2 regions of the Brevibacillus sp. NPDC003359 genome follow, and region 1 is predicted to be linked to the other one. Evidence: a T-box and tRNA genes for the amino acid it is inferred to sense, from the RefSeq annotation. Region 1 holds a T-box; the other holds one or more tRNA genes.
The links. A T-box is a leader RNA that pairs with one kind of tRNA and senses whether it is charged. The one in region 1 lies ahead of thrS (threonine--tRNA ligase), so its partner is inferred to be a tRNA-Thr.
Positions count from the first base shown of each region.

Region 2: it has a tRNA-Thr gene. The T-box ahead of thrS (threonine--tRNA ligase) is inferred to sense a tRNA for this amino acid. The anticodon was not compared.

Region 1 is NZ_JBIAOR010000004.1:349,440-364,324, forward strand. It holds gene ACFYU8_RS15640 (DUF2087 domain-containing protein) at 1-728, shown strand, start outside; gene ACFYU8_RS15645 (hypothetical protein) at 725-1,042, opposite strand; gene gerQ (spore coat protein GerQ) at 1,169-1,630, opposite strand; gene ACFYU8_RS15655 (cell wall hydrolase) at 1,663-2,085, opposite strand; gene ACFYU8_RS15660 (MerR family transcriptional regulator) at 2,254-2,670, shown strand; gene ACFYU8_RS15665 (class I adenylate-forming enzyme family protein) at 2,667-4,238, shown strand; gene ACFYU8_RS15670 (acyl-CoA dehydrogenase family protein) at 4,235-6,046, shown strand; gene ACFYU8_RS15675 (YqaA family protein) at 6,099-6,665, opposite strand; gene ACFYU8_RS15680 (hypothetical protein) at 6,860-7,291, shown strand; gene ACFYU8_RS15685 (hypothetical protein) at 7,413-7,637, shown strand; gene mqnC (cyclic dehypoxanthinyl futalosine synthase) at 7,785-8,891, shown strand; gene ytxC (sporulation protein YtxC) at 9,071-9,991, shown strand; T-box leader at 10,017-10,255, shown strand; gene thrS (threonine--tRNA ligase) at 10,318-12,231, shown strand; gene ACFYU8_RS15705 (methyl-accepting chemotaxis protein) at 12,372-14,426, shown strand; gene moaA (GTP 3',8-cyclase MoaA) at 14,634-14,885, shown strand, end outside.
Region 2 is NZ_JBIAOR010000001.1:437,438-452,322, reverse strand. It holds gene ACFYU8_RS02180 (ABC transporter ATP-binding protein) at 1-118, opposite strand, end outside; gene ACFYU8_RS02175 (substrate-binding domain-containing protein) at 131-1,300, opposite strand; gene ACFYU8_RS02170 (3-oxoacyl-ACP synthase) at 1,368-2,414, opposite strand; gene ACFYU8_RS02165 (MaoC family dehydratase) at 2,411-2,827, opposite strand; gene ACFYU8_RS02160 (o-succinylbenzoate--CoA ligase) at 2,838-4,349, opposite strand; gene ACFYU8_RS02155 (TetR/AcrR family transcriptional regulator) at 4,383-4,988, opposite strand; gene ACFYU8_RS02150 (C40 family peptidase) at 5,194-6,096, opposite strand; gene ACFYU8_RS02145 (fumarylacetoacetate hydrolase family protein) at 6,432-7,058, opposite strand; gene ACFYU8_RS02140 (hypothetical protein) at 7,122-7,667, opposite strand; gene ACFYU8_RS02135 (VanW family protein) at 7,800-8,429, opposite strand; gene ACFYU8_RS02130 (NAD(P)/FAD-dependent oxidoreductase) at 8,586-9,632, opposite strand; tRNA gene ACFYU8_RS02125 (tRNA-Leu) at 9,859-9,945, opposite strand; tRNA gene ACFYU8_RS02120 (tRNA-Thr) at 9,954-10,029, opposite strand; tRNA gene ACFYU8_RS02115 (tRNA-Asp) at 10,073-10,149, opposite strand; gene ACFYU8_RS02110 (C40 family peptidase) at 10,326-11,234, shown strand; gene ACFYU8_RS02105 (hypothetical protein) at 11,313-11,552, opposite strand; gene ACFYU8_RS02100 (M3 family oligoendopeptidase) at 11,675-13,462, opposite strand; gene ACFYU8_RS02095 (M20 family metallopeptidase) at 13,606-14,823, opposite strand; gene ACFYU8_RS02090 (P1 family peptidase) at 14,861-14,885, opposite strand, start outside.

The DNA.
Region 1 (14,885 bases):
ATAAAAATCAATCGGCCAATGATACCAAATCAAGCAAGCAAAAGAATTCCCCGAAAGATGGCGATGCCGCGGAGTATGCTGCAATCGTGAAGAGATTCTTGCCGAAAGGATTATCAGGTCGATTGGAGAGCTTCCCGCGCAAGCAAAAGCATAAACTCATCCTACTCGAAGAGATTTCCAAAAAATTTGAGCTTGATCGTTTCTACACCGAGCGGGAAGTGAATGAGATTTTGGAAGGTCTCTACGACGATTATGTGACCTTGCGGAGATATTTAGTCGATGTTGGTTTGATGGATAGACAGGCTGACGGCAGTCAATATTGGCGGATCGCTGTGGAAAATGAAGGAGAGGAACGGGAGGCGCAACAGATGGATCGCAAGCAAGAGCTCAAGCAGATGTACAAGGAAGTAGAAATCGATGCAGGTGTTTATCAAATTCAGAACAAGCAAAATGACAAAGTTTTCATCGCCAGCACGAATAACCTAAGAACGATCAACGGTAGAAAGTTTATGCTTCAGCATGGTTCGCATCCTAATCGTGAGTTGCAAAAAGACTGGGATAAATACGGTTCGGACGCTTTTGAAATCGAAGTATTAGAGAAAGTTGAGAAGAAAGACCATCCGTATTTTGATGTGAAGGATGCACTAGAAAAACTCGAAGATAAATGGATGAAAAAGCTGGCGCCATATGGTGATCGAGGCTATCACGTACAAAAAGATCCGTCCTAGTCTCGTCTTGCATCCAGCATGCGGAAGCGCTCCAAGTGATCCCACAAGCCTTCCTTTTGCAAAATCTGGATTTGTTTTTCGCCAAGTAAATCAAAATGCGGGAAAGGTGCACGGTTATGAATGTAGACAGGATCGAGTCCGTTGGCAAGGCACCAGTCTGTCAGTAACGAATAATTGGCACATCCTACTTTTGTAACGGTTTTGATCCCGGGAAACCGGGGGTCCAGCCAGTAGTGGGTGAGAAATGCCAATTCGCCTCGACTAACGGCTTGCTTCCAGCGGTTTAGTTCGTCTCGTGTAATCCCAAATGCCACTCTTCCTCATCCTTTGCAAAGCGGTCGCGTATCTACCTCATTAATAGCATGGAATTGTATATACGTCAAAAAGACAGTTCTCCCCGGGGATAGCCCTTCGGAAACTGTCTTTTTGTGCTTGGTGGCTTACCGCACGCCTGTTGGAAGCTGAGGAGGGATGTAATTCAACTCTTCGTCCGCGGTGATGTAATCGGTGTTGACCATGAGGAGCAAATAGCGCTTGCCTGTTTGCGGATCGCTAAGAATAATGTGGTCTCGGCCAGCCGTCTCGAGGACGCCACGGAAAATTTTTGCGTTCCATTGACTGTTGTTTTCAAACGTTTGGTACACCGTAATGACTTTGCCTCGATTCAGGCGAAGGATGTTTTCGATGTACGATTCTTCCATTACTTGCCCAGGAGTAATGGGTGTTCCCGGAATCCAGGCTCCGCTTGGTTGCATCGGAACCAGTTGAGGTTGCTGCTGCTGAATCATCTGCTGTTGTTGCTGTTGCTGTTGCTGAGGCATGCCGTATGGATACTGTGCAGATGGGTACATGTCGTAGCCGTATTGTTGAGGGTAACCAGTGTAAGGCATTTGTTGACTCATGATGAACTCGCTCCTTTATCTATCTAATTCTTCTAATAGACGCGTGGACAATCTGCTGGTGTTGGAATGAAGAAGCAGTGTGCCTTATAGCGACCGGAGTTTTGTTGATCCCACCAGGTAGCAGGACAGTTTCCGGCAGGACGGTAGAACCACAATGCGTTGCTCGCAGGGCGGGTTTTCTCTCCATTGATTGCGCGCTGTGCCAGTCGTCTGTCCTTTTCCCTGGCCCGTTGATAGAAATACGGCTTCTGGATCGCTTCGAATCCTCCCGGGGATTGATAGACCATGTCACGCATGCTGCGAATGTTTTTGAAGTCAAGGCAGTTGCCCAGAATCCGATTTACCCCAACGTTGCCAACCATCAACATACCCAACTCACCTTCGCCCTCAGCCTCTGCGCGAATCAGTCTTGCAAGCATATCTACATCGCTGGAGTTCGTTTTGATGACGGCCATTGCTTCACCTCCTCCCACAAAAATCACAATAACAATATATGGGCGAATAATAGATTGGTGATTGGCCCGATAAATTTTTCATCAAGTTGACGTTTACGTAAACGGAAGTTACAATCGTTTTATTCGGTAAATTTCGAATTTTATAAATGTAAGTGAGGGGCGCTTTACATGAGCGGAGAAGGAATACAGAAGGAAGAATCGTGGACCATCTCTGATCTTGCTCAACAATTGGATGTCAGCACCAGAACGATTCGGTACTACGAGGAGCTCGGCTTGATTACCCCCAGTCGGACAGAGAAGGGAAGTAGGCACTACAGCCGCAAGGACCGTGCCAGGCTGCGACTCATTCTGCGAGGGAAGCGATTCGGATTTTCGTTGGATCAGATTCGCGAGATGATTGAGCTGTTCGGAGAGGACCGTACAGGTCGTGCGCAGCTTTTGCGAACCATTGAGTACGGCAACCAAAAGCTGGCTGAGATCGACGAGAAAATCATGGAACTCCGACATCTGAGAGAAGACATTCTCGTCTACAAGCAAAACTTTGAACAAAAATTGCTTGAAGAAAATGAGGAGGAGAAACGATGAACGTATCAGCTCTGCTCGCAGCAAACGGAAGGAAATATCCTGACAAGTCCGCGCTGGTTGCGGGAGATGTAGAGGTCAGCTTTTCCCAGTGGGACATACGCTCTACCCAGTGGGCTTGCTATTTGCGAGAGCTTGGCATCGAGCAAGGGGATCGGGTTGTCATGCTAATGCCCAATTGCCCGGAGTTTGCCATTTTTTACGTCGCTGTCATACGCAGTGGAGCCCTCGTCGTACCGATCAATGCACGCTCCTCACAAGAAGAAGTACGACATATATGTGAACATGCCGGAGCAAAAGCACTTCTTGTTCATGATGCCCTCGTGCCTATCGTGAATGAATGGGTCCTGCAAACCTCACAGCTGGTGGCAATCAAAACAGGTGCGAGCCAAGGGAATTGGCATGGTATCGCTGACTGGGATGCCAATGAAGTGTCTTTTGATAAAATGAATGCGCTTTCTTTAACGTCGTATTTGGCGAACATGAACGAAGATAGCGAGGTCAGCATCCTGTATACATCTGGCACAACTGGACGCCCTAAAGGGGTGCTTTATACACATAGAAGCTTATTGACTGTCGCGAAAATGATGTCGATTGAATTGGCGATGAGACAACGTTCACGAATTTTGCATTTGATGCCGCTGAGTCATTCGGCTCCGCTCCATCTCTTTTTCATTGCAGGGCTCATGCTTGGCGCTACCCAGGTAATGGCCCTTACCTTTTCGCCACAGCTTCTTTTGGATCTGGTACAGCAGCATCGGATTACGCATTTCTTTGGAGCGCCCGTTGCGTATTTGCTGACGATGAAGCATCCAGAGTTTGCGGCGTACGATTTGTCGTCCATCGAATATTGGATGTATGGAGGAGCTCCGTTGTCCAAAGAGATGGCTTCGCTCATGGAAGGCGCTTATGGACGCGATAAACTGGCGTGCGTCTACGGCTTGACGGAGGCAGGGCCGACCGGAATGTGCCTCTTGCACCGAGAACATCCGGACAAAATCGGCAGTATTGGCAATCGTGGTGTATTGTTCGCCGAAATGGAGGTCGTAGACGAGCGAGGAGAGCGATGCTCCATTGGCGAAGCGGGCGAAATTCGCTTGCGCGGGGAAGGGACAATGAAAGGATACTACAACAATCCAGAGGCTACGGCAGAAACCATACGCGATGGTTGGGTGTACACAGGGGATATCGCACGCGTGGATGAGGATGGATTTCTGTGGATGATTGACCGCAAAAAAGACGTGATGATTACAGGTGGAGTAAACGTCTACCCGAAGGAAATCGAGCAGTTGTTAGAGCGGAATCCGGTGATTGGCGAAGTAGCTGTTGTAGGTTTGCCGCATCCTGAATGGGGAGAAACGGTTACGGCCTATGTGGTGCTGAAACCAGGAGTCGATACCAATCGAGATTGGCTAGAGGAAATCCAAGGCTTTTTACGCAGTCATCTCGCCGATTACAAGCTCCCACGACAAGTGAATATCGTTCCTGCACTGCCGCGGAACACGAGCGGAAAGGTCCTGAAGCATGTATTGCGTGATGTCAGTTCCCAAAAGGAAGTGGAACTGCGATGAGTGATTTGCAAACGAGGATCGATCAGCGAACGTACAGCGATAACATCCCGCATCCGCGCGAGCCACAAGCGCAAAACTTTTTCAAAGCAGATCCCAACCTCCATTACTTGCTGGAACGTTATCTCCCTGCTTCCATGCATGAATGGGCCAGACAGCAATTAAGCTGGCTAGGCGCCCAAGTAGCAGGACCCATCGATGAGCGTGCCGCGCATACAGACAGAGAAGGCAAGCCGAGATTGCGCAAGTACAATCGGCTGGGCGAGGATATTTCCGAGATCATTACCAATGAAGGCTACAGGGAAACGGTAGCGGAGGTTTACGGAGCAGGCATCGTCAGCTACTTGTATCAAGACATTCCTGAGTTGGGGAGAAAAGCGCCATACAGCTATTCCTTTTTCATGGGCTATCTTGTGAGTCAGTCTGAGCCGGGCTTCTATTGTCCCGTCACTTTGTCTATGTCAGCCGCTTATTTAATTGATCGCTATGGCAGCGAAGAACAAAAGGAGCAGTACCTGACAGGACTGACCTCTCGCGATCGCACTCGATTGTATGAGGGAGCTACTTGGTTGACGGAGAGACAGGGTGGCTCGGATGTCGGTGCGAATTTGACTGTAGCAGAGCCAGTAGCAGGTCGGCCGGGTGTGTACCGATTGACAGGAGAAAAGTTTTTTGCGAGCAATGCCGGGGCATTTGTTGCGACTGTTTTGGCGAGAATCGATGAAGAGAAACCGGGGACAAAAGGGCTCGGACTGTTTTTGGTGCCGTGGATGAAGCCGGACAACGAACGCAATCATATCCAAGTCCGCCGCCTGAAAGATAAGCTGGGGGTCAACGCCGTACCATCGGCCGAGATCCTGTTAAACGGAGCAGAGGGCTATTTGATCGGGGAACCCCAGAACGGCTTCAAGTACATGGCAGAAGCCCTGAACCTCTCTCGCATTTGCAACGCGATTGCTTCGATTGGGATCATGCGTCGAGCTTTTTATGAAGCGAGGTATTATGCCGAGCAACGTCGTGCATTCGGGAATCCGATCGATCAGTATCCGATGGTAAAAGAAATGCTGGTCAGCCTCTTATTGGATACGGAGGTCAGCACGGGTGCGGTGTTTGATATGATTGCTGTCTACGATCGTTTGCAGTCTCATTCGGCTAGCAAAGAGGATAACGCACTTGCTCGCCTGCTGATTCCGTTGCTGAAATACCGTACAGGGGAAGAGGCTGTCGAATCGACCCATACCGCTATTGAAATTCATGGCGGTAACGGCTATATCGAGGAATATGTGACGCCACGTCTGTTGCGTGATGCGCAAGTTTTGACCGTATGGGAAGGCACCTCGAACATACTTGCACTCGATATTTTGCGTGTGATGCAAAAAGAAAACAGCTACGAGGTGTTTAGCCGATTGCTTCGGGAGCGCATAACTGGCTGGAAGCATGCCTTTTCACAGCCATACGCCGAGTTGATTCGGACAGAATTGGCTATCCTGGAGGAAAATATCGCCTATCTCATGCAACAGAACCACGATTATTTGACGTACAAATTAAAAACGCTAGCGGACCATATGATAGATTTGTACACCTTATCGTGCATCGTCAGTGAAGCAGAGGATCAGGTGACGCGAGAAGGTAATGCTCGCAAATACATTTTGGCAAAGCTGTATGCCGAAAAGCACTTCCATCTTCAAGAAAAGCGGGGAATTCAAGCTGATTCTTTGCTGGATGTACAGTTCTTTACCCAACTGGTCGAGTATCAGCCTGTCAGTGTAGAAGAGTGGGCCCAACAGTCCGCTATTGTTCCAACCCGATAATCAAAAAGCGCCCAAAGACCACTTGTTGAGGTGGCTAGGGCGCTTTTGATTTTTACGCATACCGCTTGCGACGCAGGTTCCAAATAAACCAGATCGCAGCAACGACTGTTGCGATTGCCAGCAACGTGATCTCAAAGTAATCATCGATTAGAACCTTGGCGTGTTTTCCGTAAAAATAAAACAAGGTGCCAATCAAATAAAACTTCAATCCCCGCCCGATGATCGCATAAAACATAAGCTTGGTCAGCGAGTAATTGAATACGCCACTGAGCACAGTAAATACCTTGAAAGGGATGGGGGTAAAAGCTCCGATTAGTACGGCAGCATCCCCGTTTTTTGCGAATTTTTCCGTCGCTACGATAACCCATTTTTCAGGGAGAATCTTGTGCAAAAGTGGTTTTCCCAGCCATCTCCCCAACAAAAATCCAATGGGAGCGCCGAGGACGGAAGCAGTAAAGGCCACTGTCGCAAACTGAATCGCTGAGCCCGGATCGAGCAGACTCATCGCAATTTGCATAAAAAACGGAGGAATCGGACTAATAAATGAGTCCAAAAATGCCATGGCAGCGAGTCCCCACATCCCATATTGCATGAATAGCTGTGTGATATGTTCGAGCATGAGCATCTCCTTACAAGGTTTTTTCTATTGTAGCTATCCTATGCCTCTTTGTCCAAGGAAAGACCACAACTGAAGTTTGATGTCGAGAGGGAAAATAGGGAAATAGGACGATTGGCCCATCAATTCACTTCCAAAAAATCCCGATTATTAGGGTAGTTCTCCATCCATGTCATTACGAAAGGGATATCTATTCAATGAAAATGCCATTATCTATCAAAGTCATTCAAGGCTTTATGCTGTTGCAAGTCATCGTGTTAGGGGGACTCTATTTTATAGTTTCACAGGCGGACCCGATGAATTTGAGTCACTGGGCCAGTAAAATGGTTTTCAGCGTGGTGAATATGCCAGAAGATATGTTAGATCAAAGCTATGTGTTAGGAAGAATGCAAGGAAGATTCATGCTTCCACTAATCATCACGACTTTATTGTTTCTCTTCATACAGATGAGATTTTTCAAGTCGTCTATTGTCATCATAAGTTTGGCGATTTTACTAGATATAAGCAATGGAACTTTCTTGATTGCACTGGTATATGTAGCCCTTCTTTTAGTTGTGACCCACAACAAACAATCGAAGGCATATTTTAATCGGAATCATAATCATGTGACACAGACGGTTTCAAAGTAAGTGGTCCGATGAGCTTATTCTAGGTCAAATATTGGTAATTAAGTCCTTGTTTTTCATTGACGCTCGGAAAGATTATCCACTAAAATGAAGGGAAACAGGACAAACATCATGGGAGGAACCAATGAAAACATTGGGTTCGGGAAAAGTCGTTTTCTATGCACCAAATGGGACTAACTTGCAATTATCAGGGGAAATTGACGTACGTGGTGATCGGGTATCCGTTACGGAAATCATCTATTTCAATGGCCAACCGAATGGAGCGCGCGAGACGAATTTGCCACTAGCGCAAACTGTGATTTACTGGGAGCCAGAAGTATACGAACAGATCGGATATGAAGAACAATAAAGAATAATCGCGAGCCCAAGCCCTGTCTCATGCAGGGTTTTTTCGCGTCTTACACCGAATCTGCCAGCACCTCGGGCTATAGCCGATGTCCCGGTATTGTGTTATGATTTGGGATGGAATTTACGTATGGTACAAGGAGTGATCCTTATGATCGATTCTATATTGGAACGTGCTCTCGCTGGTGAACGACTGGGTCTCGAAGACGGTCTGGCTTTGTTTGCGAGCAATGAAATCGAAAAGATCGGACATTACGCCAATCTGGTCATGCAAAAGCATCATCCAGAACCGATTGCGACTTTTGTTATTAGCCGCAACGTCAATTACACGAACGTATGTGACACGTATTGCCGTTTCTGTGCCTTTTACAGTCGCCCAGGCTCTTCTGAAGGTTACGTTCTCCCCAGAGAAACGATTTTCCAAAAAATTCAGGAGACCGTTGATGTAGGCGGTACAGAAATCTTGATGCAAGGCGGTACCAATCCGGATCTGAAGCTGGATTATTACACCGACCTCTTGCGCGCGATTAAGCAGCGCTTCCCGCAGATTACGATGCACTCTCTGTCTGTAGCAGAAGTGATGAAAATCGCGGAGGTTTCCAACATGTCTGTCGAGGAAGTGCTGAAAGAGCTGAAGGCAGCGGGTCTCGATTCTTTGCCGGGAGCGGGTGGCGAAATCCTCGATGATCGTACACGTCGGAAGATTTCCCGTTTGAAGGGCTCTTGGACAGAATGGATTGATACTCAAAAAGCCGCACACCGTGCAGGCTTGCCTGGTACTGCTACCATGGTAATTGGTTTTGGGGAAGAGATGGAGGAACGAGTACTGTCCCTTCTGCGCATTCGTGATGCTCAAGATGAGACAGGCGGATTCAAAGCGTTCATCGTCTGGACATTCCAACCGGACAACACCAATATGAAGGCAGTCAACAACACGCCAGAGGAATACTTGAAAACACTGGCAATCAGCCGCCTTATGCTGGATAATATCAAAAACTTCCAATCTTCCTGGGTAACGATGGGCCCGCATTATGGTCAGCTTTCTCTCTCTTACGGAGCGAACGATTTTGGCCAAACGATGATGGAAGAAAACGTTGTTTCCGCAGCGGCATGTACGTACAAGGTCAATACAAACCAAATTTTGGAACTCATTCGCGGCGCAGGCAAAATCCCTGCACAGCGCAACACACAGTATGACACCCTGCACGTTTTCAAAGACGGCGAGATGGCAGAACGTGATTTTGTGATGCAAAACTAATCAACTCAAAAACGCTTCTCTGCACCCCTCCTCACAAAGGGAAATCGGCAGGGAAGCGTTTTTGATTTTCAATCAGGAAGGTTTTACCTGCAACCTTCCCTGAGTTTCCAACCGTTTAAAAGTATATCGCTCCTGACGGGACATATACTGTAACTACAATGGCGGTTGGGGGGATGGTTATGCAGACGTTTCGCGTATTGCTGGAGAATGTCCCTGAGCATTGTGACACGTATCGGGCTATCGTAAATGAGATGACGGAGCGGGTCAACACTGCACCGGTGCGCATTACATACAGGGAGCAAGGAGAGAATGGATACCTCTTGTTCTACTTTCAGAGCTGGTGCGAGACTGAGTATGACGCGCAGACCATAGAGTGGGCGAGGGCCTTCGTTGCTCTTACTTTAGCCGAATGGGTCATTCAGGTGAAGGAACCGAAAATCATGGAAGAAATGGCCGCCGATTTACTCGCTGCAGAACAGATGGAAACCGAGTGGGCGGAGATTTTTCCTTATATTCAACGCATGTGCCAAGAAGTCGAGCTAGATGGCAGGGAACTGTTGACCGCTACGACACGCAAGGCAAACGTATATCGCAAAGTTTTCACCTATTTGGAGTGGGAGAGAACGATCAACGTCTTGGGCTTCGTCCGGTTTCGACTGCAGGAGCATTGGAACGAGCTGTTCGAACTCGTGGAAACTGGCATTGATGAATATCTGGAAGACAAGCAATACCAAGAGTTTGTCGAGCTGCTGCGCTATTTCATCGCTGTACAGGAAACCAAGCAGGAAGTCGTTCATGTCGTTCCTAGTGTGGACAAACCTTTCCATCTTTATGATAAAAAAGGGGATCGTCTTTGGCTTGATCAGCTGGATACGGTTCTGAGCATGGACGAACAAAAATGCAGGGACGAGGATTATTTGGTCAGTGCTTTGGTTACACTGGCTCCTGAGAGTATCGTGCTCCATATGGCTTCGGAAAAGCCTGGACTCGCACAGACGATCCGCAGTATTTTTGACAGCCGGCTCGTTACTTGTCACTCTTGTTCGCTTTGCCTATCCGAGCGACGCGTACTTGACGGGAATAATCCGTCTAAACTATAATAGCAACAACAACTTTACAGCGCTTATAAATACGATGAGAAGGACATGGACTGTATCGAGGACGCTTTAGAGAGGCGAGTCACGGCTGGAAGCTCGCTGCGCATCTCATATGGATCTACCACCTTCGAGTAGCTACCGGGAACAAAGCGTAGGCTTTTATTATCGGTATGCCGGTTAGATGCCGTTACATTGGAATGAGGAGTCTGTTTGATCATGAGCAGACTTGAAGTAGGGTGGTACCGCGAGAACACACTCGTCCCTTTTTTGGGATGAGTGTTTTTTTATTTTCTCTAACAAAAACAAGATACAGGAAGGAAGAATCCTCAGTGGCACAAATTAATGTTACTTTCCCAGATGGAGCCGTACGTCAATACGACGCTGGGATTACCATCGAAGACATCGCAGGCTCTATTAGCTCTAGCCTGAAGAAAAAAGCAGTAGCTGGTAAAAAAGACGGCAAAGTTGTCGATCTCTACACAGCTCTGGAAGATGACGCAACGATTGAAATCGTCACTCTCGATTCTGCTGACGGGGTGGAAGTATACCGCCATAGTACTGCTCACTTGCTCGCTCAAGCTGTTAAGCGCATTTACGGCGCTGAAGTGAAGTTCGGTATCGGTCCTGTGATTGAAGATGGCTTCTACTACGACATGGATATTCCGGTTTCCCTCACTCCAGAGGATTTGGGCAAAATCGAAGCCGAAATGGAAAAAATCGTGAAGGAAGACCTGCCGATCCGCCGTAAAGTGGTAAGCCGTGCAGAAGCAACTGCGATTTTTGAAGAACTGAACGATCATCTGAAGCTGGAATTGATTCGCGACCTGCCAGAGGATGCGACAATCACGATGTATGAGCAAGGCGAATTTTTCGACCTCTGTCGTGGTCCGCACTTGCCGTCAACTGGCTTTATCAAAGCGTTCAAGCTGATGAGCGTGGCAGGTGCATACTGGCGCGGAAAAGCAGAAAACCAAGTTCTGCAACGCGTATACGGTACAGCTTGGCCGAAAAAAGCAGACATGGATGAATATCTGCACTTCATCGAAGAAGCGAAAAAGCGCGACCACCGCAAAGTGGGTAAAGAACTGGGACTGTTCATGTTCTCCGAGGAAGCACCAGGTATGCCGTTCTACCTGCCAAAAGGCTTCACTGTTCGCAACGAGCTGGAGCAATTCTCTCGCCGTTTGCAACAATTGGCACAATACACAGAAGTGCGCTCTCCTTTCCTCATGAACGAGCGTCTCTGGAAAGAATCTGGTCACTGGGATCACTACAAAGAGAACATGTATTTCTCTGAAGTAGATAACGCGACTTATGCCTTGAAACCAATGAACTGCCCAGGTCACATGCTGATCTATAAAAACGAGATGCATTCCTACCGCGATCTGCCAATCCGTTACTCCGAGTTCGGGCAAGTTCACCGCCATGAATACTCCGGTGCTTTGAACGGGATGCTGCGGGTGCGCACCTTCTGCCAGGATGACGCGCACGTATTTGTCCGTCCTGATCAGATTGCGAGCGAAATCAAAGGCATGATCACTTTGATCGACAGCATCTACAAGGTATTTGGCTTTGAATACAGTGTGGCTCTGTCCACTCGTCCTGAAGATTCCATGGGCTCTGATGAGCTGTGGGAAGCAGCAGAAAACTCTCTGAAAACAGTGCTGGATGAGCTCGGTATGGCATATGAAATCAAAGACGGAGACGGTGCGTTCTACGGACCGAAGATCGACTTCCAAATCACCGATGCGCTGAAACGCCGTCACCAATGCGGAACGATCCAGCTTGACTTCCAAATGCCTGAGAAATTCGACCTGACTTATGTCGGTCAAGACAACGAGAAGCATCGTCCAGTTGTCTTGCACCGTGCGATGTACGGCTCCATGGAGCGCTTCATTGGTATCCTGATCGAGCACTACGCAGGTGCATTCCCGATTTGGCTGACTCCAATCCAAGCACGCATCATGAACATCAGCGAAGTGCACATGCCATATGCAGAACAAGTAAGAGAAAAACTGCAACAAGCTGGCATTCGCGTGGAGTTGGATGGCCGCAATGAAAAAATCGGCTACAAAATCCGTGAAGCACAAGTTGAAAAAATCCCGTACATGCTGGTCATCGGTGAAAAAGAGGTGGCTGACGGTACACTGTCCGTCCGCAAACGCGGAGTGGGCGATGAAGGCGCAATGACAGTGGATGCGTTTGTAGATAAAATCCGCGCTGAAATCAATGAAATGAAGTAAACTCTGTGCATATAAGTAGAGCCGCCCTGATGTTTCGGGGCGGTTTTTTCATTTTGATACGTTTACTTGGAAAAAAGAAGGGGAAAAGGATGTAGGGTAATTATACATATTTCATCAAGAAAAAACTGCGGGGGATACGTATGCGGGTAAGCATCAAGCAAAGACTGATAGCAGCATTTCTTGCCATTATTTTAATCCCGATTGGAGTGATTAGCTCATTTGTATATGTCAATATGAAGGAGCGAATCCGGACCTATTTTATTGAATCCACGACAAAAGAAGTGGCCCAAGTAGACAATGCGATTAACTTGCATTTCGACTCGATTCGAGAAAACGTAAACCTGATAGCAGGCAGTCCTTTACTAAAAAGTGCAGATAACACCATCACGTCGTATATGGACAAACCAACCAAAACCAAGCATACACCACTGCAAAACGGTGGCGTAGAGGCTGCCATTTTTCAAGATTTTCTGCGCTTTGTCGATTCTCATCCTAATACGGCATTTATCTATTTGGCGACCAAATACGGAGGATACATCCAGTGGCCTACAGATGATGTCATTCCGAATTACGATCCGCGTACAAGAGATTGGTACAAAACGCCAATGGGTAATCCCGGAAAAGTGATCACGACAGATCCTTATCTTTATTTGGGCGACAACAGTATCGTGATCAGTAACGTGACGATGCTCAAGGATGACAAGGGTGAACCACTGGGCGTAGTTGGACTGGACGTGAGTTTAAAAGGGTTAACCGACATTATGAAAGACATTAAGATCGGGAAAACGGGTTATCTCATGCTGGTTGGCAAAGACGGAACGATTTTGGCTAATCCGAAGAACCCCGAGCTCAATTCGAAAAACCTGAAAGATACACAAATTCCTGAACTAGCCGCTATCGCAGAGAATACCTCAAGCAGCTTTGAGGTCACGATGAATGATACCGAGTATTTGGCTAACGTCTTTACTTCAGACAAGACCGGCTGGAAATATATTTCGTTTATTGAAAAAGATGAGCTATCTGCTGAAGCCAATCAAATCGGTTTCATCATCGGAGCATTAAGCATTTTATTTGCCTTACTTGCGGCTGTCGCTTCCGTTCTTTTCTCGCACAAATTCACCAAGCCATTGCTTGCCATCGTTGACCAGATTGCGCAGATCGGCCGTGGTGACTTTACCAGTGAATTGCCCAAAAACCTTTTGGCAAGAAAAGACGAAATCGGCATGCTTGGTCAGAGCATTCAGGTGATGCGAGTATCCATCCAAGGACTCATTCAGGAAGTCCAAAAAGCGGTTAACACCCTTTCTACTTCATCAGACAACGTATCGGTTCGATTGGCGGACAATGTAGATACTGCTAACAAGATATCAACTACCATACAAGAAGTAGCAAGCGGGGCGCAAAATCAGCTCAGAGGTACGGAAGAGTCCGCAAGAGCTATGGAAGAAATGTCAATCGGCATCCAACGCGTGGCGGAAACAACCTCCATCATCTCGGAATCATCTACATCTACGGCGGATGAAGCGCAGCTAGGAAACCAATCCATCCAAAAAGCTATCCAGCAAATGGACTCCATCCGTGGCTCTGTGGAACATTCTGTATATGTAGTGAAGCAATTGGGTGAGCGATCCAAAGAAATTGTGCAAATCATTGATGTGATTACGGGAATTGCTTCCCAAACGAATCTGCTTGCTCTCAACGCAGCCATTGAAGCTGCCCGAGCGGGAGAGCATGGACGAGGTTTTGCTGTCGTAGCAGATGAAGTGAGAAAGCTCGCTGAACAATCTGATGAGTCAGCTCGACAAATCGCCAATCTCATTCAGGAGATCCAAACAGATACGACCAAGGCGGTCAATTCGATGGATTCTGTCAATCAAAATGTTCAGGGTGGACTGTCTACGGTATTGGAGTCAGGAGAAGCCTTCCAACGCATCTTACAAGAAATTCGACAGATAACCGATCAAATTCAGGAGGTATCTGCTGTCTCTGAGCAGATGTCCGCCGGATCGGAACAAGTCGCAGCATCTGTGGACGAGACTGCTCAAATTGCAAGGATTTCAGCGCGCAATGCTGAAAATCTGGCTGCTTCCTCGAAAGAACAATTGGCCACTATGGAAGAGTTTTCCGTTTCATTTGAATCCTTGAATCAAATGGCTCGCGAACTGGAAAGAATGATCACTAAATTTAAGATTTAAGGATGCAGAACGGAAAGAGTACGAATTTCGGGTGGAATTCGTACTCTTTTTTTTGCAAAGTAGTCTCATCTATGAGGCAATATGCTGTTCGCGTTTGAAAATTTGGCTATTTCGATTTATGATAATAGACTGGTACTAAGTCGAAATGCGGTATTATTAAGATGAAGGGGAAAAGTCGTCATATAGATATAAGGAGAGTGAACATCTATGCCAGAAAAAGTGCTTGATTTACGGAATCGTCCTCTCCGAGATTTACGAATATCCGTCACTGATAAATGTAATTTTCGTTGCCGTTATTGCATGCCTGCCGAAATTTTTGGACCGGATTTTGAGTTTTTGCCGCAAAGCAAGTTGCTGACTTTTGAGGAGATTACCCGTTTGACCCAGATCTTTACTTCGCTTGGGGTTGGGAAAATCCGCATTACCGGCGGAGAGCCATTAATGCGCAGAAATTTGCCT
Region 2 (14,885 bases), on a different contig from region 1:
CATTCGGTCCGATGATTGAAGTAAATCGCTGCTTCGGTATGCGCAGCGATACCTTGTTAATGACTGTTTGCTCCCCGAATGCTACGCTGAGGTCAACCGTTTCCAACAAGTAACTCATTACACACCTCCTCTACTTCTGGTTCCTGACAGGTGGTGCTGTTTCTTCCATCGTCATCTCCCGGACGAGTACAGGAACAGGATGATCAACTCCGTCTTTTTTCTCCAGCTTGATCGCGTACAACGTTTGCAGTGCCTGATGGTCCTCCACCCGGAACTGCATCGTGCCCTTCGGCGTATCAAAGGTCATGCCTTCCATCGCCGTAATCAACTTCTCCGAATCTGTATCGGCGTTCGTCTTTTTCAGCGCTTCCACAACTGCTACTGCTGCCGTCATCCCGCCTGCTGTAAATAAGTCCGGAATCTCGCCGTTAAAACGCTTCTTGTGCTCATTGATGAGCCAGTCGTTCATTTTCGTTTTCGGGAGCGAATGGTAATACACTGAGAAACCTTCCATCCCGATCATTGCCTCCATCGTTTTCAATGCAGCGATATCAGGCGCTCCCGTAGACACCTTGATGCCTTTTTGCTGGACCTGCATATCTTGAAGCTGTTTCCACGGGGAGTTCGAACCTGCCCACGTGATGAACACATACTCGGGTTTGGCGCTGATGATTTTTTGGATGTTGGCTGTGAAATCAGTCGTGTTCGTATCCACGTATTGTTCTTCGATAATGACGGCCCCTAATTTTTCAGCAGCAGTCTTAAAGGCCTCGATCCCTTCTCGGCCGTAGGCGCTGTCTTGGGCCATCGTCGCGATCTTTGTTCCTTTGGAAGCAATCGCCGCAGCACCAGCAACTGCGTCCTGCGAAGAATTTCGACCTGTGCGGAAAATATATTTGTTCCAGTTTTTCCCGGTGATGCTATCTGCTACAGCCGGTTCTACGACCATGATTTTTTTGTACTCTTCTGCCAGGGGAAGGACCGCCAGCGTATCGCCTGAACTCGAGGAGCCTACGAGAAAATCTACCTTGTCGGTCTCCATGAGCTTCGTCGCTTTTTGGACGGCGACATCCGGTTTCGTCTCCGTATCCTCGACGACAAACTCGATCTTTTTGCCAGCGATCTCTCGCTTGCCTTCTGTTGCATAATCGAGTCCGAGCTCAAAACCTCTGGCCGTCTGCTTGCCGTAGCTCTCCAATGGTCCCGTAAGCGAAGCCAGTACGCCTACCTTGATCGTATTACCGCCTCCAGATGAAGCGCTTTCATTTTGGCTGCAACCAACAGCAAGCACGACAGACATCGCTAGCGGGAGCAACATTTTCCATCCTCTTTTTTTCACGCCAGTTCCTCCTCGAAAATAAATATGTTCATTGCGATTCGGCTAACCATTCCAGTACGGTTGCAGCCCACGTATATCCAGTTCCAGCACTGACAGCTACGACAATATCCCCTGGGGCAAGGCGTCCCTCTTGCTGTGCGACATGCAGTCCAATACATGGATCGAGTGCCGACAAATGCCCGTAATGATCGAGATAGACGGCCTGCTCCTCGCTAAGTTGCAGACATTCCAACAGCTCCAAGAACATCGAACGCTTTGTGTGCAAAGGGAGTAGCAGCTTCAAATCACGCAAGGAACGATTGCTTTTCGCCAATGCATGCTCTACCACATGGACAAAGTTCGGGATAGAGATGGGATCAAGTCGTTCTTTCATATCACTCGGATTTGGCACATCGATGTAGTGGAGTCTGTTTTCCACCGTTTCATGACTAGGTAGTAGCTTCGAACCGCCTGCGGGTACCCTTACATCATCATGAAAAGAACCATCGGTAATGATACAGCTGTGGAGAATTCTGCTCTTTGTAGCGCCACGCTTTACGAGAGCAGCTGTCCCTCCATCTGCAAAATTAAACATGAAGCGCGAGCGAGGATTGTCGTAATCGACGATCTGTGATTCTTTACAGCCGGCAACCAGCAAGATGTTTTTGATGGATGCATCTGCCGTCAGCATATCTTTGGCGACCTTCAAAGCGATTGGAAAGCACGAACTGACATTCATCATCTCGAAACCGTATGCGTTTGTCGCTTTTAGCTCGTATGTAATCTTTGGTGCGCTAGACCATACATAGTAATCTTTGTACGGACTGCCGAAGTAAATAATCACATCAATCTCAGATGGATCGATCACCGAGTCGGTCAGCTGTTGCGCAGCGAGAACAGCGAGGTCGGATGCATGAAGGGTGTCATCTGCGACATGCTTTTGGTATAAACCGAATTTTTCGATAATTACACGTGTGGGTATTCCTGTCTTTTCAGCCAATCGCTCTGCTGTTTCTACTCCCTCTGGAAAAAATACGGACGTTGCTTCCACGCCGATGGTCTGCTCGTGGATCGTATTCGCTTCAAACTGATTCATACTTTCGCTCCTTCCCTCGGTACGAGCATTGTCGCTGTTCCTGTCAGAACTACTTTTCCATGCTGATTCGTGCATTCCGTAAGTAATCGGATCATGCCCCGCTCTTCCTGATACTCCAGCACAGTAGCGGTCGCGGTAATCGTGTCTCCGATCAATACGGGAGCGGTAAACTGAATGGTCTGGTCCTTGTAAATGGAACCGATGCCAGGTAGCTGCATCCCGAGCAATCTGGACAACATGCTCGCCGTCAACAGTCCATGTGAGATACGCTGGCCGAACCGCGTGTCTTTTGCGTACTGTTGGTCGATGTGCACCGGATTGTAATCCCCGCTCATTCCCGCAAATAGGACGATATCTGTTTCAGTAATCGTTCTGCTAAAAGATGCTTGCTCCCCTATTGCAAATCTCCCCATGCGAATCACCTCATTGTGTAATGGAATCCGTCTTCAATCTGGTCAAGGCTTGCTTGACGATTTTCCCTGTTGCATTGCGTGGCAGCTCGGTTAAAAACACGAACGACTTCGGAATTTTATACTTCGCCAGTCTTTGCTCACAGTGCGTTTTGATGTGTGCTTCCGTGATGACTGCACCTGATTTTAGCACGATAAACGCCTTCGCGACCTCTCCCCATTTTTCATCGGGTACACCGACGACTGCGGCCTCCTGAATGCCATCCAGCTCGCCGATAACCTGTTCCAGCTCCAACGGATAAATGTTCTCTCCGCCAGAGATAATCATGTCTTTGCGCCTGCCTACGATATAGGCGAACCCTTCTTCATCAAAACGTGCCAAATCACCTGTGTACAACCACCCATCCCGGATGGTCTTAGCTGTTTCTTCTGGTCTGTTCCAGTATTCCTTCATCACATTCGGACCTTTGACGAGCAATTCTCCGATTTCGCCCTGATCCACGTCTTTTCCGTCATCCGAGATCAGGCGGACTTCACAAAACATCACGGGCTTGCCTATTGATCCTGCTTTTCTTTCTGCATCTTCCTTCGCAATCATAAACACGGTGGGGGATGTTTCTGTCAGGCCGTATCCTTGTCCAAAAGGGAGGCCTCGCTCCTGAAATTGCTGGATGAGTTCCATGGGGCATGGAGCGCCGCCGTTGTAGAACCAACGGACGGAATCGAATGGTGTGGTAGCAAAGAAGGGACTTTGACGAATGGCTTCATGGATGGCGGGTACACCCATCACGATGGTGACTCTGTATGTTTCGATGAGTTGAATCGCTTTATCAGGGTCGAACTTCCCGGCAATAACGACGCGCCCGCCAGCAAGCCATGTAGGGAAGGCAAACAACCCGATTCCCCCAATATGAAAGAGTGGCAATAAGACAATCGAGCAGTCTTCTGATGTGAGATCAAGCGCGGCTACATTGTGTACGGAGTTCCAAAACATATTTTCTTGGGTGAGCACTGCTCCCTTAGGCTTTCCTGTCGTTCCTGATGTATAGCAAATGATGTATGGATCATCTCCACTGCCGTCATCTGCCTCAGTCCTACTGTACTGGAATGACTGGCTCCAAGGGAGTTCTCCCGGTTCCAGCCATATCAAATGCTCAATACTGGCCTTCCCCTTGATCAGCTCGATAGTGGCAGCGAACTCGGGCTGGGCACATAACACGCGGATACCACTATCCTCAAACTGATAGTCTAATTCAGCAGGGGTCAAGCGGATATTAAAGGGGACGGCAATCGCACCGAGTTTGGCGATGGCAAACAACAGAAGCACATACTCCAAACTGTTTTGGGACAAGATGCCGATCCGATCCCCCTTTTTGACCTGTAGCTCATATCGAAAATAGTTGGCAAGACGTTGGATCTGCTCATTCATCTGCTGATAAGTAAGTGATTGATCGTTGGCAATTACTGCGATCCGCGTCGGAGTGATTCGGGCTCGCTTTTCAATCCAATAAGCAATTCCGTGCATGAACTCTACTCCTTTGCCTATAAAATGGATCGGTTATGGCTTGGCTGCAATCCCTTTCATTATCATCGACATAGCTGTTTCAAGCACCTCTTCCGGTACGTCTTCATTTTCCCAGTAAACCCAACGCATCCCGATGAATTGACCGATTGACATGAGACAGTAAGCCAAGGTCTCATGATCCATCTCTCGAAACGCACCTTCGTTCATGGCGGTCTTCAGACTTCGCACGTACCCCGCTGCCAGTTTGGCATAATACCAGCGATACAATTCCTGATCGACGAGTGCAGCCTGTTGAATAATGCTATACATGTTGCGATGATGCTTGATCCAACGAAAAAAGGCCAGAAATCCAAGGCGCAAATTCTCTTCTTGCGTGGTTGCTCCCATGATCGCTTCTTTAATCGTCGAACGAAGCTCTCTGCTAAGCTGCCTGATCAATTCATCATAGATCGCTTTCTTTGACTCGAAATAATTGTAAAACGTACCTTGGGATACCTGTGCATGCTGTGTAATTAAGACGATGGACGCATCATAATAGCCCAGCTCGCCAAACACATGCTCTGCGGCATCCAGTATTTTTTTGCGGGTCTCCTGTCCTTTCTTGGTCAAAACAGGGGTAGGCTGACTATTTTCTGACACCTGAATCACCTCTCAGTTTTTATTATATGTATAATTCTAAATATTACAATATATTTTCCGCTGCTCATTTTCAGCTATCGGAAATTGGTATGATTCCCTTTGCACGATTGGCAGAAATTGACGCGAAACGATCAGCGAGAACAAGCGTCCTATATAATAGAGAAGCTCCCATGCGAATGCACGAGAGCTGAAATGGATTTGATGCTTAAATGACGCGCTTGATTTTAACTGTGCGCTTTTCCCAGTTTGTTCCATCATACTTGGAATAAGTCACACCAGGACTACCGTACGTGTGCAGGATTTTCCCATTCCCTGCATAAATAGCTACGTGTGTAATCCGATCAGAAGAACTTGTTGCCGAGGCCTTCATAAAGATCAGATCACCTTTTTGCAGATTGCTCTTGGAAACAGATTTTCCCACAGTAGATTGCTGGCGGGAATCGCGCGGCAGGGTAATGCCCGCTTCTTTAAACACGCGCTGTGTAAAGGAAGAGCAGTCGAATGTGCTGGTCGTACTGCTGCTTGACCCGTATTTGTATTTTGTGCCCAAGTACTTTTCGCCATTTTTAATGACCTGATCGGCAGTTTTGCTTACTGGCTGTTCTGGCTTGCTAGGCGTATTCCCTGAGGAATTGCTATCAATAACACGACGAGCCCCTACAAATTTGTCACTGTACTTCGAGTATGTTTTTACAACTACTTCGTCTTCTCCTTTCGAAGAATAGACGAATTTATCACTGCCTATGTATATTCCCATAAAAGTTGGGCTGCCGCTTCCGCTAGAGGCGAAGAACACCAAATCCCCTGGCTGCACGCTTTTTTCGGATACTTTACTCCCAGTCTTGTACAGGCTAGAGATTGTGCTCCCGATGGAAATCCCTACTTGTTTGTACGCATACGTAGCCAGCTCTGCAGATCCGAATTGCTTCGGTCCCTTTGCTTTGTACTCGTAATCCTTCCCAATCAAAGAAGTAGCAATTTTTGCAACCTCTGACTGTTTTGAATCTTGTGTCTTAGCGGCCACTTCTCCAACTTGACCACCCATTAACAGGGACGTACTCAGCATGACTGCTACTGTTGACTTCATTACCCAATCTCGTTTCGTCACTTTCTTTTCCTCCTTGCCATGTTGTGGCACCCGTCTTGGGTACATGGACAGAATAGCGCAAGAGGAAACAGGAGGATAAGACCGTAAAATTTTCCAATAGTGGAATTGGTAGCATGGGACTAGTGAGAAAACTGGGTGCAAAGTAGGCGGTTACTACTTCTTAGTTCCATGGAACCACAAAGGTTACAAAACGGTTTCAAAGATGGTTTTCTAAGCAAAAAAACGGCATTTTGAACGGCTTCCCGTACGATTGTTTCTCTTTGAACGAAGACCCTGACCCCATACAAAAACCATCTTCTGCATGTTTCTGTCAGAAGATGGTTTTCTCTTTGTACCTATTTCATATTAACCGTAAACTGCCCCCAAGTCTCTTCTCCCCACTTGAGAGTCAGCACATCTCCATCCGAAACTGGTCCTACCCCCGCTGGTGTACCTGTGTAAATGATATCCCCTTTATCCAATCCAACATGTTCGGAAATATAAGCCATCATTGTTTCCAAATCAAAAATGACATCACGCAAATTGCCGCGCTGTACTTGCTCTTCATTTTTCAGCAAGGAGAAATCGTTTTGGTGCAGCTTCTCCATACCTGAGAAAGGATGAAACGGAGTCAAAATCGCTGAATTTTTAAACCCTTTTGCCAACAACCATGGATGCCCTGCTTTCTTCAGCTCACTCTGAACATCCCGTAAAGTAAAGTCAATGCCAAGTGCTATTTGGTCAATCATCTCGTCAAGCGTAGCTCCCGCCTCATACGGTCTCGCGATGTGAATCACGAGCTCTGCCTCATAATGGAGCTCTCCTCGGGAACCCGGAAGTTCAATGGTTTCTCCGGTTGTTTTGGCCAGCGCATGCGTTGGTTTCATAAAGATCATTGGCTTGGTTGGCACATCATTCCCTAACTCCGCCGCATGCAATCGATAGTTGCGACCGACACAGTAAATATTTTTGACTGACTCCATTTTGTCCTCTCCCTCTCCTTTGGCTGCTGTCTCTTTTTCACTATATCATGGCTGGATGGCGCATTACAGCTTGTCTTCTACGTCATCGTCCATGCAGTTCCCATAGCCAGGCCAAAGACGGGCATTCCCTCGTGCTTCTACTTCAATAACGGTATCACAAATCGACTCCAATGCACTCTCCAGATCCATCTCTTGTTCAGAGCTCCAGGAAAATTCGTAATGGAAAATCACTTGCTGCTCTGTCGTTTCGGAAAGGACAAAGGCAAACTGCTGCTGTTGTTCCACGACATGCTTTCGGGCTGCAACTGTCGCTTCAACCGAGAACAATCCATCCCATTCAGCAACCATATATGTAGAAGTGACATCAATCCACAGGGAAGGAATTTCATTCATTCGGCGAAAAACTACAGAGTCCTCCCGATAAAACCCGTAGCCAGAGGGCAGCGCACCCGCGAGCTTGAATGGGATTCCTACCGGCAAATCCTGTGGCTTCAATGCGTGGACGAGTCTCCCAGGCAAAAGATAGCAACCATCCTGCTGTCGATCTAACCGTTCTCCCATGGCGAGAACCTCTTGATTGTGTGAATCACCTATCACCTGAACGAACATCACGGCACCTCCCTCTAAAACAGTATGGTCAGCAATGCATGACTCAAAACCAAATGATCATCCATTTTTTTCCTGTATAAATATCGAAAAAAACAGGGTTCATCCATAGGATGCCCCCTTTATTCCTTCAAGCTACGCACGTATGATCGCAATCACAACTTGTTCGTCATCGTATGATTTTGCTTTGATTTTCACAGGGAAATCATACAAATTGGTAAATTTGAAATCCATATAGCCATAAGCTACTGTGGCATCTTGACCAACGGGCACGTACCCCACTGATTTACTGTGGTTATGTCGTTCCACCATGATCATCCCCGCTTCAGCAGTTGCATTGTAAAGCGTGCTGGAAACCTGACATATCCCGCCTCCATAGTCATCGACGAGTTGGCCCTTCTGAATAACCCCGGCCTTTTGCCAACCATCCTCGGGCAAATTCGAATTGCCCACTTCTTCATTGAAAGAAAACACTTGTTGTGGTTTGATTTTTTCATTATGAATCTTGCTCAATGCTTGCTTGATGTTATGCTTACGCGCATCGGTGCTGTCTTTCATCGAAGAGTAATAAAGGCCGAGAACCTCATCTTCCTTGAGGTCCATCTTCTCCACATACTTTTCCTGCAAATTTGCCTGCCACTCTATAGCAGGAGATAACGGATCTAATTGTAACGCCATTGCACGCTCAGGCGCGTAGTTCATACCGAGTGAGAACACAAGGGCCACTGTTACCATACTGATCGGCCAATGCCGAACTTTCTTCATTTCTACTTCCTCTCCCACATTTGTTGATCGTTATACTGACGCAAGCTCCCGTATTTATATTTCTAGTCATTGTTCGTATACCTTGTCTCTAACAATGTACCGTATGGGAAAAGCGACTATCAACCTGCAAATGTTGGGCTTTTTCGTACTGCGATTTTACTCGTCATCCTCATCGATAATCCCAAGGGCTTTGTTCTTTTCTTTAAAGCGTTGGTTATGGGAAGAAACATACGCCATCCGGTCTGCTACCGGGTCTATGTGCAATTTGGCGCTGTTAACGGCTACGGCCGCATCTGTGAATGCTCCTGCGATCAGCGTAATCTTGCTGTCAAAGCTCGCAAAATCTCCCGCCGCAAAAATCCCAGGCAGATTCGTTGCCAGACGAGGACTGACAAACACGTTCCACTCATCCATGTCCAAGCCCCACTCTTTAATCCCTGTGAAATCGGCCTTCAATCCGTGATTGACGATGATGGCGTCGACATCGATTTGCTCTATCTCGTCCGTCTCCAGATGACGTATCGTCACTTTATCGATCGTTTCTTTGTCTGAGCTTTGCAATTGCGTGACCGCATACGGAGTGCGGATCTTCGCAGATGACTCTTTCATTCGCTTCACATTCCGCTCATGCCCACCAAAAACATCACGGCGATGCACGACGGTTACGGATGCTGCGATTTGCACCAGTTCGTTTGCCCAATCGATCGCGGAGTCCCCGCCCCCTGAGATGAGGACGTGCTTACCACGGAATGGCTCCAGTTCCTGCACCGTATAATGAAGATTTGTCACCTCGTAGCGCTCGGCTCCCTCGATCTCCAACTTTGCCATTTTCAAAATACCGCGACCCAAAGCCAGTATGATCGTGCGGGTCCAATGCCGTCTCCCCGATTTTGCAACGAGTATGTACGTGCCATCTTCTTGTGGCTCTAGTCCAATAATCGCCTCTCCTAGCACGATGGTCGGATCAAATGTCTTCGCTTGTTGCACCAGATTGGCAACCAGCTTTTCGCATAGCTGTGGTGGTACGCCGCCTACATCCCAGATCATTTTTTCTGGATAGATCAACATTCGTCCGCCGAGCTCTTCTTTCGCTTCAATGAGTTTTGTCTTCATATCGCGCATTCCGCTATAAAAAGCAGCGTACATCCCCGCAGGGCCACCGCCAATAATGGTTACATCAAACAGCTCCAACTGTACTCCCACAACTACCCCTCCACTGTCTTTCCTGTTTGTTTATGAATCATCAAAATCATTAATGAAAATGAGATTCATTATCACAATGTGATTGTAATGGAAAATAGAGGAGGATTCAACAATCAATGAGAAACTTTCCCGCTTGAACTGTAATAAAGCGACAAACGTTCAAGAAAAAATAAAAAGGTCCGTAAATAGCTTCATCAGCCAATTTACGAACCTGTTGTTTGCAATATGGTGCGGTCGAGAGGACTTGAACCTCCACGGTGTTGCCACCACTAGAACCTGAATCTAGCGCGTCTGCCAATTCCGCCACGACCGCATAAAAAATGGTGCCGGCAATAGGACTTGAACCCACAACCCCCTGATTACAAGTCAGGTGCTCTACCAATTGAGCTATACCGGCACATTACGAGAAACTATGTAATTCGCACATTCTAGTGAAAGAATGGCGGAGCTGACGGGACTCGAACCCGCGACCTCCGGTGTGACAGACCGGCGTGAACTCCAACTTCACCACAGCTCCATGTGATTTTGTCTCCATCTTGCTTTGACTTCTGTAATATAGCACGATCATATCTCGTAATGCAATAGTTTTTAAAAAATAAAATAAAAGATTATTTTTTCATAGATTTACCAACCAAAATCCGATAGAATTTTAGATAGATATGCAGATTTTAGTAGATTGGTGGAGACGATGACATGAAAAAGACTTCGAGGCTACTCACCTTCCTCGCCCTCTTCACTCTGCTGCCTACTGCTGCCCATGCTTCCTCATCGGCGTATGTGGTATCAGCAGGTGATACGTTGAGCAAGATCGCTCGCGAGCATCAGGTAACAGTGGATCAAATCATTCAATGGAACCAATTGAATGATGATAGATTGTCAATTGGACAAACTTTGTCTATTCATGGGGCAAACAATTCTGGTTCTATTACGCCTGACAGTCCTTCCGATGTAGCTGTCAATCAGGATGATAACGCTACCACCGAGCCTAAAGAACTAACCGCTGGTGAAAAAGCCCGCGTCACTGGCGACGTGCTGAATGTGCGTAAAAAGCCATCGACTGATGAAAAAGTGTTAGGCAAGCTGAGATTCGGTTCGATTGTAGAAGTCGTAGAAACAGGCAGTGAATGGACGAAAATCGAATTCGAAGATAGTGAAGCATACGTTGCTACAGAGTTCCTAAGTCCAAATCTTACATCTGCGGTTTCGCTACCTGCCGAGGTAAATGCAGAAGATCTGGGCCGAATGACGGAAATTTTTGAGCCTTTGCTAAATACACCATACGTCTTAGGTGGAACTACACCGAATGGCTTTGATTGTAGTGGCTTTACTTCATACGTTTTTGAACAACTTGGGGTTACACTTCCGCGCACTTCTGAAGATCAATTCCGTGGCGGTCAAGAAGTTTCCCTCGATCAAGCACAGCCTGGTGACCTCTTGTTCTACGATTCGCTTGGAAAAGGACGCGTGTCTCACGTAGCGATCTATTTGGGCAATGGGGCGATCGTGCATGCAAATGGCGAAGATGTTCGCTTTGGCAAAGTCGAATACATGCATAAGCTCTACCCGTTTTACGGAGTTAAGCGTTACGCTAATTTCCAGTAAGCTTTCCCACCCATAAAGCAAACAAACAGCCCTATCTGCTTTTTACAGCAGTTCGAGGGCTGTTTGTTGTTCTCTCACTTAGTGCATTTCGGTATTATGGGCCTGCTGTTGCTGTTGTTGCCCCCCGATTTCGATTTTACCTAATGCTTGTTTCATTTTGTCGAGCTGAAGCTGGTAATCACGAACGACTACGGTAAGAACACTGACAGACTCCTTGAAATCAGGCTCGCTGCTTACTCTGTCGATGGCTCTATGTAAATGCAGCATCTTGTTCTCCGTTTCCCGTAGTAGGTCGAGTAACTGCAATCCGTTTACCACGTTATCACCTCATCTGTTTTTTCTTACTTTCTCCTTCCCTCCTGTTCCCTATGCGCACAAAAACGCTTTGCGTCATGAATAAAAAAAGTCCGCCAAAGACATATAGCGGACGTTCTTCTCATTTAGTTCAAGCGAGCAGATGAGAGCTCAACGAATTTGTCGATATCTTTTGCAACCAAAGAAAGTGAATTACGCCAGAAATCAACTGAACGTACATCAACATCCATGATCGCTGCTACATCTGCAACGCTCATTTTGCCCGTTACGGATAAGAGCTTGTCGTACTGCTCAACAAATGCTTCCCCGCGTTTGAGATACTCTGCGTACAAGCCTTTCGCGAACAGGAGCCCAAAAGCATACGGGAAGTTGTAGAAATTGTAATCCGCGCTATAATAGTGCGGTTTGCATACCCACATGTACGGGTGTAGAGCTGCCGGATCCAAACCATCTCCGTAAGCGTCCTTTTGCGCTTGCAGCATCAGTTCTTTCAGAGTGGAAACAGACAAGCCACCTTCTGTTCTGCGCTCAAATACTGCGGTCTCGAACAAGTAACGGCTATAAATATCGACAATCACTTGACTCGCTCCGCTAATATCGTTTTCCAAAATCGCAAATGCTTCTTCCGAAGTCGCTTGTTCAAGCGCCGCATTGGCAATGATGGTTTCGCACAAAATGGACGCGGTTTCTGCGATTGGCATCGGATATTCGCTATTCAAGAATGCTTCGTCTACAAGACATTCTCCGTGGTAGCCATGTCCCAATTCATGTGCCATTGTACTCACGTCGTTGTAGCTACCTGTGTAGTTGGACATAATTCTGCTCTCACCTACGATGTGCAGGTTGTAGCAGAATGCCCCTCCACGCTTGCCTTCACGAATCTCAGCATCTATCCACTGATCGTCATAAGCTCGTGCTGCATAGTTGGCGAGCTTTTCGCTAAAGCTACCAAAGTGCTTCACGATGAAGTCACGGGATTCCTCATATGAGAACCGCATGTCTGCCTCGCCAACTGGCGCAAACAAATCGTAAAACGGCAACTGAGCGCTCTCATGGCCGAGCAACTGAGCCTTTGTACGGAAGTATTTATGGAAGGATGGCAGGCTCTCACGCATCGCCTGAAGCATCGCTTCGAGCGTCTCGCGGTCCATGCGGGAGTCTTGCAACGTCTTATCCAGCGGCGATTCATAGCCTCTGAGCTTCGCTACCGTAATAACCTCGCCCTTGATACCATTTAAGCTGGCAGCAGCAGCTTCATCGATTTTTTTGTAAGCGGCAAGCTCCGCCTCGTATGCCGTTTTGCGAAGCTGCGGGTCTTTTTCGTTCGCCATGTTCCGCACGACTGGCAATGGAAGCTGTTTGTGCTCCCCATCGATTGTAATATCTACAAGCAATGTGGAAGTCAGCATTTCATGGAGCTTTGTCCATGCATTTGAACCTGTATTTTTCATCTTTGCCAAGATGATTTCTTCTTTTTCGCTGAGCATGTATTTGCTCTTGTCTGACATTTCTGTCAACATAAAGCGATGTGTCTCTAACAGCTCCGATTGGCTAATCAACTCGGCCAGGTTACTCAACGTTCCTAGCCACTTCTGGAACTGTACGCCTGGTTCAACCAACTCAACTGCCTGATTCTGTACTTTTTCAATCGCGAGCAATGCTACTTCATTCTTGGCATCGACGCTGGCAGTCAGCTCTCCGTAGGCGTACAAGCGGAACTGCGTTTGCAAAACGGAGGTCATCATCGTTATGTATGTCTCCATCTTCGCTACTGCATCTTCTGAAGATTGCAAGTTTTGCACTGCCCAGCTTTTGATCTCTTCCATTTCACCTACTAACTTCTCCCAATCTTGTTTCCATTCGGGCGCATCAAACGAGGAATACAAAACGTCCAAATTCCAGCGCATATTCATGGGCACGTGCCTCCTTTTCGCTTATGTAACAAACCTATTGTAAAAAAATTCAGATGGATTCTGCAAGTTTTTACTAAGAAAACTTCTTTTGTGAGAATAAAAAGACTCTGCCGCTAGTGTAAGCAGAGTTCTTTTGTAGGTGATCAAGCTCGCACGGGCTGGGTCAAAAACGTTAAGGCAGACAAGGCAAAAAGCTGGGTGGATTCCACCAACTGGTCAATAGCTACATACTCATCTGCATGGTGAGGGATGTGGCGATCGCCTGCGCCTGTCGTCAAAATCGGAATGCCGGCCTTGTGCAGGAAGGTTCCATCTGTGGCTCCTGGGACGCCATTATATACGGGTTCTTTTTTCGTGATTTCTCGATAGGCGCTTGCGGCGGCAGTCACGACTTCTTCCTTCATGCCAGTCAAAGTCCAGGGACGCTCTTCAATTACTTCCAGAGTGGCTTTGAACTTGTCATCTTCTTTGCTTAATTCATCTAAAATGTCCATGATTTCTTTGTACAGCTCTTGGTGGTCCTGCCCTGGTACCGTGCGAATATCAAGTGTGGTCATACATTGATCTGGGACGACGTTGATTTGGGCGTCTCCTTTGACCGGAGCTTGCAAAATCGTCGGAGTGATACTCGGCCACCCTAGCATCGGATGCTGTCCCAGACGAGCCATTTCCTTGCGCTCTAGCTCCTCTAATGCCACAATGGCACGTGCCATCCTTGTGTTCGGATTGATTCCAGTCAGTGGCATGGCTCCATGCGCCATCTTGCCAAACGTACGAAGAATCGCTCGCATGGCTCCTTTTTGCGTGATGCAGAGCTGATTTTCTTCCGGTTCACAGATGATTGCCGCATCGACATTGTTGGCCCAGCCGCGACGGATGAAATCTTTGATCCCGATCATCATGCTCTCCTCATCGCAAGGGATGCACAGGAGGATTTTTCCTGTAAAAGACTGTTTGGATCGTTGAATGGCTTTGACGGCACATATCGCGGCAGCCAGATTTCCTTTTGTGTCACAGGAGCCACGCCCGTAGATACGTCCACCAGATATTGTCCCGCCAAAAGGGTCGTAGCTCCAAGCATTCCGGTCCCCTTCTGTTACGACATCTGTATGGGCTTCGAACAGAAGCGTTTTGCCAGGCCTGCCCGAATCGTAAAAAGCGATGACGTTCGGTCTGCCTGGAACAACCTCTTCATAGAAGACCTGTAACCCCATGTTACGAAGATAATCGGCGAGAAATAGCGCGACTCGCTCTTCATTCGCTCCTGGCTGATCGGGGCGAAACACACTTGGAATTCTTACTAGCTCCTGCGTTAGGCGCACAACTTCCTGCTCGTCAACAAAGGATATCACCTGATTCATCCGACAATCCTCTCCTCTGCATCCAATTATGTTACACCTATTCCTGTAAATAACTGCGATAA